Regions from separate parts of the Arthrobacter sp. SLBN-83 genome, predicted to be linked through region 2. Evidence: predicted binding sites of a transcription regulator. Region 2 holds the regulator's gene; each other region holds the start of a gene.
What was found. Region 2 encodes LexA, which represses DNA repair genes until DNA is damaged. Its sites were predicted from a motif close to TCGAACANNTGTTCGA; they were not measured.

Region 1 (5,482 bases), 3.0 Mb from region 2:
GGAAGGAGCAGTCACATGGGAATCGGCGACAGCATCGGCAAGGCAGCGGAAAACGCCATGGAGGACCTGGCCGGAACATCCAAGCCGACGGAAAAGACGGATGTTCCGGACCCGGCAAACCCCAATGACGACGTTGAAGTGCACTCGTCCCTGAGCGAAGGGTCAAACGCGATGGAGGCGGAGAAGCAGAAAGCTCCTGGCCTCAAGACAGGGGCAGCGCCGGCCCCGGTGTCCAACAGCCCGCTGGGCGGGGACGTCGACGGGACGGACAACGACAGGGCCCACAGTGACATGGCGCGGAACGACCAAAAGCAGAACGAGGAGCCGGACGACGGCGGCCTGGCCGGCGATGCGACAGCGCCCACCGAAGCGGACCGGGGTTAGTCCCCGGCAGGTTCGGTAAGCCGGGCGCGGTTCAGCCGGTGGGGTCGGCGTTCCCCGGCGCATGCCGCCACTGGCCGCGCGCCCGGAGCACGTCGCGGAGCAGGTCCGCCCGGTCCGTGACGATCCCGTCCACGCCAAGGTGGAGGAGCCGGTGCATTTCGTCCTCCTCATTGATGGTCCATACGTGCACCACCAGGCCCAGTTCATGGGCACGCCGGATGAAGCCGGCAGTGACTACAGGTATCCGTCCATAGCGGACGGGTACCTGTAGTGCGTGTACGTCCCGGAGGACCCGCCGCATCAATTGCCGGAACACCGGGCGTGGCAGTACCGGGCCCAGCAGCGTGAAGAGGGCATTCGAGGCCACTCCGGCGGACGAAGCCACCGGTTGGCTGAGCAGCTTCAGCACCGCCCGCCGTCGGCGGTCCGAAAAACTGGTGACCAGCACCCGGTGGTGCACCTGGTGGCGCTCGATCGCGGCCGCAGTGCTGCGGACGGAGCTCCAGTCCTTGACGTCCAGGTTGAGCCGGGCACCGGGAAGCTCAGCGACCAATTCGTCGAAGGTGGGGATGGGCTCGCGGCCGTTGATCCGGGCCTTTGCCACCTCCGCCGCGGGCAGCTCCGCCACCCGGCCGTTGCCGTCCGTCACCCGGTCCAGGGTTTCGTCGTGGAATAGCAGCAGCACGCCGTCGGACGTTGCGTGGACGTCCGTCTCAAGGTAGCGGAAGCCGAGTTCGACGCCGGCGCGGAACGCGGCCATCGAATTTTCCAGCCCCTCGGCCGAGAACCCGCGGTGGGCCATGGCGATGGGCAGCTGCCGCCCGGCGTCGTCCGGGTGTTCGAAGAAGGGCAGGGTCACACTGCGAGCGTACCTGAGGAGCGAGGGCTGAGTCAGTGCAGACTTGCGGTCAGCCCAGCGGCTCAGTCGGCGCCGGGAAGGATGTCCACGCCGTCGCTGCAATGCAGCAGGGTGCGCCCGCGGCCGCCGTCGAGGTGGACCCAAACCGCCGTGTGGTCCGGCGTGATGGTGTCCACCACCCCGCTCGATGCAAAACCGGGTGAAAAGAGGACCCGGACGCGGTCGCCCTGCCGCAGCTGCTTCCAGTGCGGGGCGGGTGTTGCTGCGCGGAGCGGCCCATCGGCTGCGTGCTGCCTGGTGCTTCTTGCCATCGTTACCCCCTTTGAGCCGGCGGAGGTGCCTGCTCTCCACGCTTGACGCTACGGCTGCAAGGTAAACGCCAGGTGAGCGCAAGCTGGGAAAACGGTAGCTCCAGCCCGACGGGATGGGTTTCAGGAAAACTGCACGCCCAGGGAAGCGAGCCGGGCCTCCAAAACCTGGGCCACGCCGTCGTCGTCGAAATGTGGTGCCTGCTGCCCTGCCGCGCGGATGGCCTCCGGGTGGCCGCTGGCCATCGCATAGCCGTGGCCGGCCCAGCGGAGCATCTCGATATCGTTGGGCATGTCCCCGAAAGCCACCACGTCAGCCGCCTCAATCCCCAGGGCAGACGCATACTCGGCCAGCGTGACAGCCTTGTTGACGCCCGGCAGGGACAGTTCCAGCATTGCGACTCCGGGCGAGGAGTGGGTGGCGGCTGCCAGGTGCCCGACTGCGGGAGCCACCTCGCCGAGGAAGTCGTCAGGCGTGCCGTCGCGGACGATGGCGAGGAATTTCACCACGGAGTCATCGGAGGTGAGTGTGTCCTTCAGCGGCGCAGGGGTGAATTCGGCGAGCAGTTCGCTGGATTCGTTCTCGATGAAGCCCGGTTCCAGGTGGAAGCCGGTGAGCGTCTCCGCGGCGAACAGCGCGGCCGGGCGGAGTTTTTTGATGATGCTCCGGACTTCCATGACGGTGTTGATGGCCAGGGTGCGGGCAGAGACCAGGCGGTCCGCCTCAAGATCCCACACCACGGCGCCGTTGGAGCAGATCACGCGTCCAGTGTGGCCCAGCTGCTCTTCGAGGGGGTGCAGCCACCGGGGTGGCCGGCCGGTGACGAAGACAAGTTCGACGCCGGCGTCCCGGCAGGCGTGGAAGGCGCGGATGGTGCGGGGGCTGATTTTTCCGTCGTGCCCGAGGATCGTTCCGTCGATATCGCTTGCTACCAGCCGCATCCTGCAAGTCTACGTGGGCCTTGGGCAGCGAGCGTCCGCCGGAAGGCGGCAGGCCGCCGTCGTACTTCCCTGAAGTACCTCCCGCGTCCGTTGGACCTGCGGGCGTGCCCTTTCCATCAGGGGATGATGGCAGCCGATTCCACGGAGTAGAGCCGGGCGTAGTTCAGGCACATGCTCAGGCTTTCGTCGGCGGGCACCCGGTTGCCGGTGAGGACCAGCGGATCGCCGCCGGTAAGCCGGGGGCCGGCGGGCAGGACGAGTGTCCCGCCGTCGAGGCTGGTTCCCTCGGGGAAAATCAGCGTGTAATCGTTCCCACCCTCCGCTTGCAGGATGGCGCACCCTGCCTTATCCCTGCCCAGCGTGCCTTTGAGCTCCGCCGCAGGTCCGGGTGCGGATGCCTGGCCGGCATTGACCACGGCCTTCAGTCCGCCCGTCCCCTGCAGGACAGTGGCCTCAAGCGCTGGAGAGGCTGGCACCAGCCGGAAGGCGTAGCGGCCCTTGGCGCCGTCCGCAGGGTTCATGAGGAACTCCACTCCCCGGATGGAAAGCGCCACCTGGGCTTTGAAGACGGCACCGTCGCAGGGGACCTGGACGGGCGCGAGAACCTCGCCCCCGGCCTGGGTGGTGAGCGACAGCTGCGTCTCCGTTGGACCCTGGCAGGTGAAGTGAACGTCGTAACGGCCGGGTTTTGCCCCGGCGAAGCCGTAAGCGACTCTGGTGTTTGACATGGTGGACCCGGCGAGCTGGCCTGGCAGCTCGGGCTGCAGCTGCCGGCGGGACCATTCCTCCATGGCTTGCACCTCTGCCGCGCGCGGATCCGCCGCCTGGCCGGTGGCCACCTCCCGGGGTGCCGTTGTCGCCGTGGTGGACGCCTTCGCCGCCTGCCCCTCCGCCGGGCCGCTGTACTCGCAGCCCGTGAGCGCGGCGAGCATCACCGCCGGAACCAACCAGGACCTCAAGATACGCATCGCTTCCCCCCAGAGCCGACAGTGGTCCAAGCCTAGCCCCTCGGCGCCTCGGGCCTTGCGGAGTGACCGTTGTCGGCCTCCGGCGCTACACTGAACCTATCGAACATATTTTCGAATAAAGGTGTGTTGTGGGCGTTATTGTCGGTCCCCGCGTGATAGATGCGGGTGCCTCCTTGTTCTCGGTGCTGATCTCGCCCGTGGCGGTGGCGGCGGGGTTTCCTTCGCCCGCACAGGACTACTTCGACGGCCGGATCGATTTGAATGCACACCTGATCAAGGACATCACCAGCACCTTCGTGGTCCGGGTAACGGGCGATTCCATGGAGGGCGCCGGCATCAGCGACGGCGACGAACTGATCGTGAACCGGGCGTTGGAGCCAAAGGACGGATCCGTGGTGATCGCGGTGCTGGACGGGGAACTGACGGTCAAGCGCCTCCGCATCACCCGCACCGGGGTGGTGCTCCAGGCGGAGAACCCCAAGTACCAGGACATCCACGTCCCCGCCCTGTCCGAGCTGACCATCTGGGGCGTTGCCACCAGGTGCCTGCACCATGTCTGAGGTCCAAAGTGGCTAAGCCTGTCCTCATGCGGCGGATGCGGCAGATCGCCCACGTGGACGTCAACTGCTTCTATGCCTCCGCCGAGCGGGCGTTCGACCCCTCCCTGGAAGGGCGCCCGCTGGTGGTGCTGTCCAACAACGACGGCTGCGCGGTGACCCGCTCGCCCGAGGCGAAAGCCCTGGGCATCACCACCGGTGAACCCTGGTTCAAGCTCGCGCCGCGGGCCAAGGAGTGGGGCCTGGTGGCAAAGTCCAGCAACTACGAGCTGTATGGGGACATCAGCGCCCGCGTGATGGAACTGCTGGGCAGGTACTCGGCCTGGCTGGAGGTTTACAGCATTGATGAGGCGTTCCTGGGCGTGAAGGGCGGAGAGGAGGAGCTGTTGGCCCTGGGCCGGAGGATGAAGGAGGCAGTCCGCCGGCACGTGGGCGTCCCGGTTTGCGTGGGCATTGCGCCCACCAAGACCCTGGCGAAGCTCTGCAACAAGTGGGCCAAGAACAATTCCGCTTTTGGCGGGGTCTGCCTGTGGGAGTCGGTCCCGGCTGACATGCGCCAGGCGCTGATGGGCCGTTTGCCGGTGGATGAGGTCTGGGGCATCGCCGGCCGGCTCAGCAAGCGGCTGAACGTTTTGGGGATCTTCACCGTCATGGACCTGGTCCGGGCGGATCCCGTGATGATCCGCGACAAATTCTCCGTGGTGCTTATGCGCACCGTCCTGGAACTGCGCGGCACACCGTGCATCCCCATGGAGGAGGAACGGATCGGACGCGACCAGTTGATCTTCTCCCGGTCCTTTGCCACGCCTGTGACCACTGCCGCCGGCCTCCGTGAGGTCCTCAGCATCTACGGCCAGCAGGCGAGCGCCAGGCTCTCAAAGCACGGGCTGCAGGCAAAGGTCCTTACGGCATTCGCTGCCACTTCCCCCTTCAGGGACAACGAACAGGCCTATCCCTCTGTGTGTGTCTCACTGCCCATGCCCACGGCGGATCCGCTGCTGCTCACCAAGGCCGCGCACGCCCTGTTGCCCCACATCCGCGAAGGGCTGAAGTATGCCAAGGCGGGCCTGATGCTCACCGACCTGCGGCCCACGGGAAACCAGCCGCCGCTGGAGCCGTTCGAGAACCGGCATGAGGAACGCGGCATTGGGCCACTGCTTGAGGACGTGAGCCGTCGCTTCGGGCGGGGTGCCATCGGGTTGGGGCATGCGGGCATCAGGTCCGGATTGGACTGGACCATGAAACGGGACATGCGCTCGCCCCGGTACACCACGCACTGGGATGAACTCCCCTTGGTCAAAGCAGCCTGAAAGCAGCAGGTCCCGCCGCCGGCGTAATGCCAGCGGCGGGACCTACTTACTGCGGGACGTTCTTGTCTGGGCGTTGACTGCCTAGACGCGCCGTCGCGCCGTGACGAAGTGGAAGATCAGGACGACTACTGCGACGACCAAAAGAATGTGGATA
Region 2 (5,482 bases):
ATAGACAGCCTCCACGACATCCAGGCCGAGCCCGGTCCCCGTGGGATTGTTGGGCGAGCAGAGGAACACGATGTTCGGTTGCAGTTCCTTGACCTGGCGCGCGGCCGACTCTGCACTCAGGTCGTATCCTTCGGCGCGCTCCCCGGTGATGTACTGCGTGTCGGTCCCGCTGGCCAGCAGGGGGTACATGGAGTACGTGGGCGGGAAGCCCAGGGCCGTGCGGCCCGGGCCGCCGAAGGCCTGGAGGATCTGCTGCAGGACCTCATTGGAGCCGTTGGCTGCCCATACGTTGGTCTCGTCGAGGCCATGCCCGAGATACTCCGCCAAAGCTTTTCGGAGTTCCGTGAACTCCCGGTCCGGGTAGCGGTTCAGGCCTGCGGCGGCCTCCGTTACGGCGGCGCTGATGGCGGCCTGCACATCGGCAGGGACACCATGGGTGTTCTCATTGACGTTCAAAAGGATGGGGACGTCCAGTTGGGGCGCCCCGTAAGGGGTGAGCCCGCGAAGGTTGCTGCGGAGGGGAAGCCGGTTCAGACGCTCTAGCTGGTCGTTCACCTGAACAGTTTAGTTGCCGCAGCAACGACCGGAAAATGTGACGGGTGCTGTTCGCCCTCGGCGTGCGCCGCCCCGGCCACTCCGACCCCCTTATCCCGAGTGGGCAGCGAGGTTCAGTGTGTTGGGACGAACAGCTGCTGCCCCGGCAGAACTGAGCCGGCGCTGAGGTTGTTGAGCTGGACGATATCTGCCACCACATCCCGGGCGTCGCGGTCCGGATCAACCGCACCGGCGATGGTCCACAGCGACTGGCCCGGCTGCACCGTCACGGTGACCGTCGGGGTCACCGCCAGGTCCGCTGCGGAGTCGGAGGCCTTGGCCGGCGAGTTGAAGAACCCGGACAGCGACAGCAGGAGAACCGCGAGGAGTACCAGCGGGACTCCGATCAGGACGACCCTCCCGCGCCGGGTAAGGCGCAGGGGCGCGGAAGTCGGTGAAACCTGGTGACGAGATGAAGCTGACATGAACTGAGCCCTCCTGGACCTGCCGTGCTGCCCGGGTGTCCACCCGCGGCCGCCCTGACCATTCAGACCGCACCCGGAACTTCCTCCGGTCGGGTTTTCGAATAGGGCACGCGCTGGTTAGAACACATGTTCGAACTTTGCTTGTTAAGTTTTAGCACTTATCAACGAATATTGTCGAGACTCGCTAGAACAAATGTTTGAAAAAGCAATGCGGCTGGCCTAGCTTTGAAACCAAAGAACAACCACCCCTGAAGTTGAACAGCAGGGTCTGACAATGACAGTGGGAGTCCTTCCGCCGGCGCATACACACCAGCACCGGGGTGGACGATCCGGCGGCAAGCGAAAGGCATTGGCGAATATGGCAGCAGCAGCCGCCGGGGGCAGGACCGCCCCGCAAACCAAGAGGACCGCCAAGGGCCTGACCCCCCGGCAAAAGAAGATCCTCGAAACCATCCAGCGCTCGGTCAATGAGAACGGATACCCGCCCTCCATGCGCGAGATCGGCGATACCGTGGGGCTGGCAAGCCTGTCCAGCGTGACCCACCAGCTCTCCCAGCTGGAAAAACTGGGTTACCTGCGCCGCGATCCCAAGCGGCCGCGCGCCATGGAAGTGCTGATGCCCCTCACCCTGGACAGCGGTGCCGGTAAGGCCGCGGGCACCTCTCCTGCGCCCCAGCCCGCCGGTGGGGGCGCATCCGTGACCGAGCTTCCTACCGCGCTCGATACCGCAATGGTTCCGCTTGTGGGCCGGATCGCTGCCGGCGGTCCCATCCTGGCCGAGCAGCTGGTCGAGGATGTCATGCCCCTCCCCCGCCAGCTGGTGGGCCAGGGCGAGCTCTTCATGCTGCGCGTGGCCGGCGACTCCATGGTGGACGCCGCCATTTGCGACGGCGACTGGGTGGTGGTCCGGCGCCAGGCGGACGCAGCCAACGGGGACATCGTTGCAGCGCTGCTGGACGACGAAGCTACCGTCAAGACCCTCCGCCAGCGCGACGGCCACACTTGGCTACTCCCCCAGAACACGCAGTACGAACCCATCCTGGGCGACCACGCCACCATCATGGGCAAGGTCGTCTCGGTCCTGCGTTCGCTCTAGCCCGTTCCCTTCGGCTTATATCCGCCGGCCCAAGCCCCCACCAGGGGCGCCCGAGTCCGCCCCAGGCCCGCCCCCGTTCCATCGAGGCGGGCCTGGAGCGCTCTCCCGGACCTACCGGAGCGCGTCCGCGCCCAGCCTGGTGAGGGCTGCCAGCGCCTTGCTGCGGTCGGTGGTGGCCCAGAACGGTGGCAGGGCGCCCCGAAGGAATCCGGCGTACCGCTCGGTTGCCAGGCGGGAGTCGAGTACGGCCACAACCCCCTTGTCTCCCGTTGACCTGATCAGCCGCCCGGCGCCCTGGGCCAGGCGGATCGCAGCGTGGGTGGCTGAAACGGACATGAAGCCATTACCGCCTGCCTGCGCCACGGCACGCGAACGTGCCGTCATCAGGGGATCGTCCGGCCGCGGGAATGGAATCCGGTCAATCACCACCAGCCGGCACGAGCCGCCCGGGACGTCGACGCCCTGCCACAGGGACATGGTTCCGAAAAGGCAGGTGTCCGGTTCATCGGCGAACTGCTTAACCAGGGCAGTCATGGTCGATTCCCCCTGGCAGAGGACGGTCATATCCAGCTTGGGCCGGAGGGCGTCGGCGGCTTCCTCGGCTGCCCGCCGTGAGGAGAACAGGCACAGGGCTCCCCCACCGGACGCCTTGATGAGCGCTTCCAGTTCCTCCAGCGCCTCCGGGGACACGCCGCGGCCGGGCTTGGGCAGGTGCCCGGCGACGTAGAGGATGCCCTGCTTGGGGTAGTCGAAGGGTGAGCCGACATCCACACCGGTCCAGCTGGGAGCGCCGTCGCCGAGGAGGCCAAGCCCTCCTGCGGCGGGTTCAAAAGCGGAACCGATGGCCAGGGTGGCGGAAGTCAGCACCACGGTATGGTCGGCAAAGAGCCCTTCCCGCAGCCGCCCGGCGACGGACAGCGGGGCGATGTTTATCAGCACCGGTGCATTCTCGTCCGGCTGCGAGTAGCCCTGGCCGGGGTCGAAGGTGCTGGCGCGGGAGAACCACACCACTTCCCGGTTTTCCCGGGCGGCGATCAGACGCTCGCACAGCTCCAGGATGAGCATGAGACGGGATCTGGCCAGCTGCCGGCCGCCGTCGGCCGTGGTGTTGCTGTCCCCCTTGGAATCGGACAACGCAGCCCGGCAGGCCTCACGCAGCTGATCCACGCAGTCAAGCTGTTCATCGTTCAGGCCGTTGGGAAGCAAGCCGTTTGGTGCGCCGCCGAGGGCCAGCTCAAGGTTGGCAGCGGCGGCATTGAGGGCGTCAACAGTAATGGCTGTGTGTTTCCGTGCACCGGCAGCAGCGGCGTGGACCATCGCAACTGACAGCTGCCCCGATACGGCTCCGGTGACCCGATCCTGGAGTTCGTGCGCTTCGTCCACCACCACGACGTCGTATTCAGGCAGGACGGCGAGTCCCTCGAAGGCGCTGACGGCGAGCATGGCGTGATTGGTGACCACCACGTCCGCTTCGGCAGCGTCCTGCCGGGCGAGTTCGCTGAAGCACTCGGCAGCCATGGGGCATTTCTGGGCGCCCAGGCACTCCATGGACGTCACAGAGACCTGCCGCCAGGCGCGGTCTGTCACGCCCGGAAGCAATTCGTCCCGGTCCCCAGTGGTCGTCTTCTCCGCCCACTCGCGGAGCCGGACCACTTCCTTACCGAGCTGGGAGGATGGTCCGCCCACGGACGCCGCGAAGTGCGGCACGCTGGTATCCTCGCCCAGCGAAAAGAGCTGCCCTTCGGAGGGCTCCTCGGAGGGGAAACCGCCTTCGAGCTTGTGGCGGCAAACGTAATTGGAACGCCCCTTCACCAAGGCGACCTTGACCGGACGTTCCAGTGCCGGGGTGATGTTCTTCAAAAGCCGGGGCAGGTCCCTGCCCACGATCTGGGTTTGGAGGGCAAGCGTGGCCGTGGAGACCAGCGCAGGCTTGTTGCTTTCCAGCGCATGGGCGATCAGTGGCACCAGGTAGGCAAGCGATTTGCCGGTGCCGGTACCGGCCTGGACCAGCAGATGGTTGCCCGTTTCGATGGCGCGGGCCACCTGCAGGGCCATTTCGTGCTGTCCGGCGCGGCTTTGTCCGCCCATGCCTGCGACGGCCCGGTCGAGCAGTTCGATGACGAACTGCTCGCCGGCCGTCTGCAGGCTTTGTCCGCCCATGCCTGCGACGGCCCGGTCGAGCAGTTCGATGACGAACTGCTCGCCGGCCGTCTGCGCGGCTTCGTCCGCCGCAGGATCACTCATTGACGGTGAAGGATTCCAGTTCGGACGCCAGGCCCTCCCGGACCATCACGGCAGCCCTGGTCCCGGCCTCCACGTGGTCCAGGCTGAGGATCTCGGCGTCGGACTCGTGAAGCTTGCTGATCAGGTCTCCGCGGTCGTACGGGATGAGCAGCTGCATCTTGACCGAAGGCCGGGGAATGGATTCGCTGATGACCTTCAGCAGTTCCGGGATCCCCTCGCCCGTGCGGGCGGAGACCACAACGTGGCGCGGTTCGCGCTGCTTCAGCCGCTCCACCACGAAGGGGTCGGCGGCATCAGCCTTGTTCAGCACGATGATTTCCGGAACCTTCCGGGCGTCAACTTCGCTGAAGACCTTGCGGACGGCAGCAATCTGGCCTTCCGGATCGGGGTGCGAGACGTCCACCACGTGCAGGATCAGGTCGGCGTCGGCCACTTCCTCGAGGGTGGAGCGGAAGGCCTCCACCAGCTGGGTTGGCAGCGAACGGACGAACCCCACGGTATCGGCCAGGGTATAGCCCAGGCCGTCCGTGGTTTCCGCCTTGCGGACGGTGGGGTCCAGGGTGGCGAACAGGGCGTTCTCCACGAGGACTCCGGCGTCGGTGAGGCGGTTGAGCAGGGAGGACTTGCCGGCGTTGGTGTATCCGGCGATGGCGACGGAGGGCACTTCATTACGACGGCGGTTGGCCCGCTTGGTCTCGCGCGCGGGCTTCATCGCGGCGATTTCGCGCCGCAGCTTGGCCATGCGGGTGCGGATGCGGCGCCGGTCCAGTTCGATCTTGGTTTCACCGGGGCCACGGGAACCCATGCCGGCGGCGGCGCCGCCAACCTGGCCACCGGCCTGGCGGGACATCGACTCGCCCCAGCCGCGCAGGCGGGGAAGCAGGTATTCCAGTTGCGCGAGTTCCACCTGGGCCTTGCCCTCGCGGCTCTTGGCGTGCTGGGCGAAGATATCCAGGATCAGGGCAGTCCGGTCAATGACCTTGACCTTGACGATGTCTTCAAGGGCGCGCCGCTGGGACGGTGCCAGTTCGGCGTCCACCACCACGGTATCCGCGCCCGTTGACATCACGATGTCCTTGAGCTCCTGTGCCTTGCCCGAGCCCAGGAAGGTTCCGGGGTCCGG
Region 3 (5,482 bases), 2.8 Mb from region 2:
CGGTCGAAGAGCAGGTTGAGCTCCTGCAGGGTGGCCAGGAACCCGGGGTCCAGGTCGAACCGGGCGTCCAGGTCCTCGTAGTAGTTGGCAGGGATCTGCAGGAATTCGAGGCCGCGGTCCCGGGCGGCACGGGCCGTTGCCACAAGATCGTCCACGGCGAAGGCGATGTGCTCCTGGTAGGTCTTGCGGGCCTCGTTCCGTGCCTGCTGGATCGGGGCGAGGTTCAGGACCAGCCGCACCGCGCCGTCGGAGGTCTGCATGACCTGCGAGCGCACCAGGCCGCTGGGGCTGGGCACCTCGGCGAAGGGCTGGGGCTCCAGGGCCAGGGCGCTGGTGTAAAACAGGACGGCCTCGTCGAAGTGCTGCCAGGGTTGGGCAAGGTTGACGTGGTCAATCACTGCACTGGCTCCGGCGGAGGGGTGTTCCAGCCCCTCGCCGAACTCCTGCGTCCACGCTGCGGTCCCGTCCGGGCTGCCCTGGCACAGGAAGATCTCCGTGGAGTCCGGTGCCGAGATGCCCTGGAACACTTCCTCGTCCGCCTGCACCTTCCGGGCCACCACGGGGGCCTTGAGCTGCTGGGCCCGGGCGGAGGCAATCACGGGGGAGTCGACGTCGAACCCCAGGGCGGCGATGGCGGGCTCGGCATGCTGCGCTGCCTGTTCGTTGATGATCACCCGTGCCTGGCCCATGGTCCAGAGCTGGACGTCCTTGGTGCGGTGCCGGCCCTCGAACTGGAAGCCGAGCTGGCCCAGGAGCTTCTCCAGCTGCACGGTGTCGTCCGCCTTCACCTCGGCAAAGTTGAAGCCGGCGGGCTCGTTCACCTTGGGCAGCGTGGCCAGCTCCATGGGATAACGACGGCGGGGGGCGCCTGCGTTGCCGGGCGCGGCTTCAGCGGAGGTAGCGGCGAGCCACTTGGCACTCTGCTCTTCCAGCCAGATAAGCGACCGCATGGCATCCACGGCCGTGCGCTCCACGTCGGACTGACGGAAGACGTCGTTGAACACCTCCAGCGAGACCGGGCCGCTGTAGCCGGCGCGGACCACGTGGCCCATGAACTTGGCCAGTTCGAACTGCCCCTCACCGGGGAAGACGCGGTAGTGGCGGCTCCAGGAGAGGACGTCCATGGAGAGCTTGGGGGCATCCGCCACCTGGACGAAGAAGATTTTGTCCGCGTGGATGTCTTCGATCGACGCGGTGTCCCAGTCCCGGCTCAGGATGTGGAACGAGTCCAGACAGGTGCCCAGGTTGGGGTGGTCCACCATTTCCACCAGGCGGTAGGCGTGCTCGTAGTCGTTGACGTACTTGCCCCATGCCAGGGCTTCGTAGGCAACCTTGACGCCGTGGTCCCCGGCCAGGTTGGCCAGCTGCGCCAGCTGTTCGGCGCGGACGCCGTCGTCATCGATGGTGGCGGTGGCAACATTGGAGCACACCAGGATGGTGTCCATGCCAAGGCGGGCCATGAGCTTGAACTTTGCCTCCGCGCGGCGCAGGTTTGCCTTCAGCATGTCCGGGGTGACGCCGTCGAAGTCCCTGAACGGCTGGTACAGGTCCAGGCCAAGGCCCAGGTCCGCGGCCGTCTTTCGCACGTCCTCTGGGCTGAGCGGGGAGGTAACCAGGTCCTGTTCGAAGATTTCGATGCCGTCGAAGCCGGCGATGGCGCAGGCCTGCATCTTTTCCTTCAGGGTGCCCGAGAGGCAGACAGTGGCGATTCCGGTGCGCATCAGGCGGCCACCTCCTCCGCGGCCACGAGCTCCAGGAAATGTGCGCGCATGCGGTCCGGGTCTGCTTCCAGCCCGGTGAAGATCCGGAAGGCATCCACGGCCTGACCCACTGCCATGCGGCCGCCGTCCAGCACCTCACAGCCCTTGGCGCGGGCGCCCCGGACCAGTTCGGTGTCGATGGGGCGGTAGACGATGTCCGCCACCCAGTGCCGGGACTCCAGCAGGTCCAGGTCCAGCGGGACGCCCGGATGGGCGGCCATGCCCACCGGGGTGCAGTGCACCAGGCCGTCGGCCAGGCGCATCAGCTGCGGCAGCTCCGCCGTCGTGCCTGCCGTAACGGTGCTGTGGGGGAAGAAGTCCTGCAGTTCGGCGGCCCGTGCGGCTGCCCGGGCAACGTCCATGTCCACCAGGGCCAGCGTGCGCACGCCCGCGGTAAGCAGGGCGTAGGCGACGGCGGATCCGGCGCCCCCTGCCCCGAGCTGCACCACGCGGTCCAGGCGTGCTCCGGGGAGGCCGGCAGCAAGCGCGGCGGCGAAGCCGGAGAAATCGGTGTTGTGGCCAATGAACTTGCCGTCCCGGATGACCACCGTGTTGACGGCGCCGAGCCGGCGCGCGTCAGGGCTCACTTCGTCCAGGTGCTCCAGGACCAGCTGCTTGCACGGGTGGGTGATGTTCAGGCCGTTGAAGCCCAGGGTGCGGGCGCAGTTCAGGATGGCCCCCACGGCTTCCCCCGCAAGCCCCAGTTCCAGGAGGTCGATGGGGCGGTACAGGTAGCGCAGGCCCTGCACGTCACCTTCCCGTTCGTGCATGGGCGGCGTGAGCGATGGCATTACGCCATCACCAACCAGTCCCACCAGGTAGGACTCAGTTCGATTGCTCATGCGTGCAGCTCCTTTGGTACAGCACCTGGCAGCGGCGGAACTTTGCCGCGCTGCGGGTTATACGGATTACGGTACATCAAATGTTCACTTATCGCACTCATGTTCTAGATACGAACAGAAGTAGCGTTGGGGTGTCCTGGATCGGGCTTCTGCTACCGCTGGGGCAGCCTCGCCGCGAGCTCGGCGGCGGCTTCCTGCAGGAGGGGAACGTGGGCGATCAGCTCGTCCAGGCCCAGGCGAAAGACGGGCACGGCTGTTGCCAGTGACGCGAAGGCATGCCCCTGGTCGTTGAGCAGCGGTACGGCCACTGCGCGCATTCCGGCCTCGTTTTCCTCATCCATGACGGCGTAGCCCTGCCGGCGCACCTTCTCGATTTCGGCCCGGAAGGCATCCCTGTCGGTGATCGACTTCCCGGTGAGTTCTTCCAGCGGCAGCTCGCCCAGGAGTTCTTCCCGCTCACCGTCCTCGGCGAACGCCACCAAGGCCTTGCCCACCGCGGTGGTGGAGAGCGAGCCCAGGTGGCCGGGGTCGCTGGTCACGCGAAAAGTCTGAGGCCCATCCACCTTGCTGACGGTCAGGTGGTGCAGACCGTCGCGGACACTGAGGATGGTGGCCTCGCCGGTCCGCTCAGTGACCCGGCGGAGGATGGGCATGGCCGTCCCTGCGAAGCCGTGGTGGTTGGAGACGCGCTGGCCCAACTGGAAGATCCGCAGGCCCAGGTGGTAGCGGCGGCCGTCCGGCTCGTAGTCAACGAAGCCGTCGCGGGTCAGGGAACCGAGCAGGCGGTAGGTGGTGCTGAAGGGAAGTTCCGCCCGGCGGGATATGTCCGCGGCGGTGGCCCCCCGCGGCTCGTCCCCCAGCAGGACCAGCAGGCCAAGGGCCTTGCCCACCATGTCCGTGCGGTCGGCAGGGCGCGCGCCGACCTTTCCCTCCGGGGGCATGGCATTGACGGGTTCCGCGGCCGGGGCGGCGACAGCGGATTCTTCATTGGCCGCTGTGCTTTGGTTCACACTCATGACTCCATGTTGCCACAATGTGAGAGCTGCTTCTAGATGGTGATTATTTTTCTTGACAGGTGACAGTCCTCACAGTCATAGTTTCTGTATCGCACAAGTAGCTCCCACCATGTGGCTATTTATGCCGGGTCTTTTCCGGACTCCAGCCGCATCGCGCCCCGCCCGCACCAAGGCAGCGGCGGCTGCGACCCCCAGATCCATCCGCGACAATGTCGTCACACCAAAGGAACACCATGAGCAAGACACTTCCGTCCGCAGGGGCGGGTGCCCTCACGCATGCCGGGACGCCCAAAAAGGCCGCCCTCGCCAGCTTCCTCGGCAGCGCCGTCGAGTACTACGACTTCTTTATCTTTGGCTCCGCCGCCGCGCTGATTTTCCCCACGGTCTTCTTCCCCAGCGCCGATGCCAACGCCGCCATCATGTCCTTCGCCACCTTCGGCTTCGCCTACGTGGCGCGCCCCGTCGGCGCCATCATCCTGGGCCACTTCGGTGACCGGGTGGGCCGGCAGAAGGTCCTGATGTTCACTTTGGTGCTCATGGGTGCGTCCACCTTCGTCATTGGGTGCCTCCCGGACTTCCGCACCGTTGGCTGGTGGGCTCCGGCCCTGCTGGTGCTGGCCCGGCTGTGCCAGGGCCTTTCCGCCGCCGGCGAGCAGGCCGGCGCTTCCTCCATGACCCTGGAGCACGCCCCGGACAACCGCCGTTCCTTCTTCACCTCATGGACCCTCACCGGAACGCAGGGCGGTCAGATCCTCGCAGCCCTGGTGTTCATTCCCGTCCTGGCCCTGCCGGATGAGATCAAGTTCGGCATCGGCTGGCGCATCCCGTTCTGGCTCAGCGCCGCCGTGGTTGTGGTGGCGTTCCTGATCCGCCGCACCCTCCACGAGCCGCCCGCGTTCGAAGAGGCCCGCAAGACCGCGCAGATCGCCAAGCTCCCGGTTGCCGACCTACTCAAGGGCCACTGGCGCGACGTCCTCCGCGTGATCTGCTGCGCCTTCATCGCCGCCGTCTCCACGGTGTTCGGCACGCTGGCCATCAGCTACGCCAAGACGGTGGCCGGCGTTGACGGCACCACCACCCTCTGGCTGGTGGTGGCCGCCAACATCGTGGCCCTGGGCACCCAGCCGCTCTTCGGCATGCTGGCGGACAGGATCGGCCGCAAGCCCGTGTTCATCTACGGCGCCCTGGCCAGCGCGATCCTGACCCCCGTGTTCCTCCTCAGCCTGGAGTCCGGCAGCGTCCCGCTGATGTTCCTGGCCGCCATCGGCTACTTCTCCGGCGGTTACGCAGCCGCCAACGCCGTCTGGCCGTCCTTCTACGCGGAAATGTTCAGCACCAAGGTCCGCTTCTCCGGCCTGGCCATCGGCACCCAGCTGGGCTTCCTGATGGCAGGGTTCGCGCCGGCCATCGTGGCTGCCATGGGCGGCATCAAGCCCGGCGGCTGGGTGCAGATCACCATCTTCACCGCCGTCATCTGTGCCGTCGCCGCAGTGTCGGCGCTGACCGCCAAGGAGTCCTTCCGGACCCCCACCAAGCAGCTCGGCCTGAAGTAGGAGCGCGCTCCAGCCCACGTTCCAGCCCAGAGAGCCCGCCATTCCCCCAAATGGCGGGCTCTCCCCTGTTAAAACCGGGCCAATTTGTCAGCAGCCGCTACCCCCGGCCGGTCTCCAGCACCGAGGCGAGGTCGAAGTTCACCGGCTCCTCAAGTTGCTCATAGGTGCAGGATTCGGGGTCCCGGTCCGGCCGCCAGCGGTTGAACTGGGCCGTGTGGCGGAAGCGGTCGCCCTCCATGTGGTCGTAGCGGACCTCCACCACCAGTTCGGGCCGGAGCGGAACAAAGGACAGATCCTTTCCTGCGCTCCAC

Region 1: a site for LexA is predicted at 3,561-3,576, ahead of FBY30_RS05520 (LexA family protein). Genes of this name have one in related genera too.
Region 3: a site for LexA is predicted at 2,694-2,709, ahead of FBY30_RS06705 (shikimate dehydrogenase). Genes of this name have one in related genera too.

What each region holds. Positions count from the first base shown of each region.
Region 1 is NZ_VFMX01000001.1:1,203,553-1,209,034, forward strand. It holds gene FBY30_RS05495 (hypothetical protein) at 16-384, shown strand; gene FBY30_RS05500 (glycerophosphodiester phosphodiesterase) at 416-1,243, opposite strand; gene FBY30_RS05505 (hypothetical protein) at 1,306-1,554, opposite strand; gene FBY30_RS05510 (HAD family hydrolase) at 1,675-2,493, opposite strand; gene FBY30_RS05515 (hypothetical protein) at 2,610-3,461, opposite strand; gene FBY30_RS05520 (LexA family protein) at 3,590-4,021, shown strand; gene FBY30_RS05525 (Y-family DNA polymerase) at 4,048-5,328, shown strand; gene FBY30_RS05530 (lmo0937 family membrane protein) at 5,410-5,482, opposite strand, start outside.
Region 2 is NZ_VFMX01000001.1:4,242,057-4,247,538, forward strand. It holds gene FBY30_RS19805 (histidinol-phosphate transaminase) at 1-555, opposite strand, end outside; gene FBY30_RS19810 (LysM peptidoglycan-binding domain-containing protein) at 669-1,019, opposite strand; gene lexA (transcriptional repressor LexA) at 1,378-2,115, shown strand; gene FBY30_RS19820 (ATP-dependent DNA helicase) at 2,227-4,275, opposite strand; gene hflX (GTPase HflX) at 4,352-5,482, opposite strand, start outside.
Region 3 is NZ_VFMX01000001.1:1,462,280-1,467,761, reverse strand. It holds gene FBY30_RS06710 (bifunctional sugar phosphate isomerase/epimerase/4-hydroxyphenylpyruvate dioxygenase family protein) at 1-1,721, opposite strand, end outside; gene FBY30_RS06705 (shikimate dehydrogenase) at 1,721-2,602, opposite strand; gene FBY30_RS06700 (IclR family transcriptional regulator) at 2,755-3,618, opposite strand; gene FBY30_RS06695 (MFS transporter) at 3,852-5,171, shown strand; gene FBY30_RS06690 (ATP-dependent DNA ligase) at 5,269-5,482, opposite strand, start outside.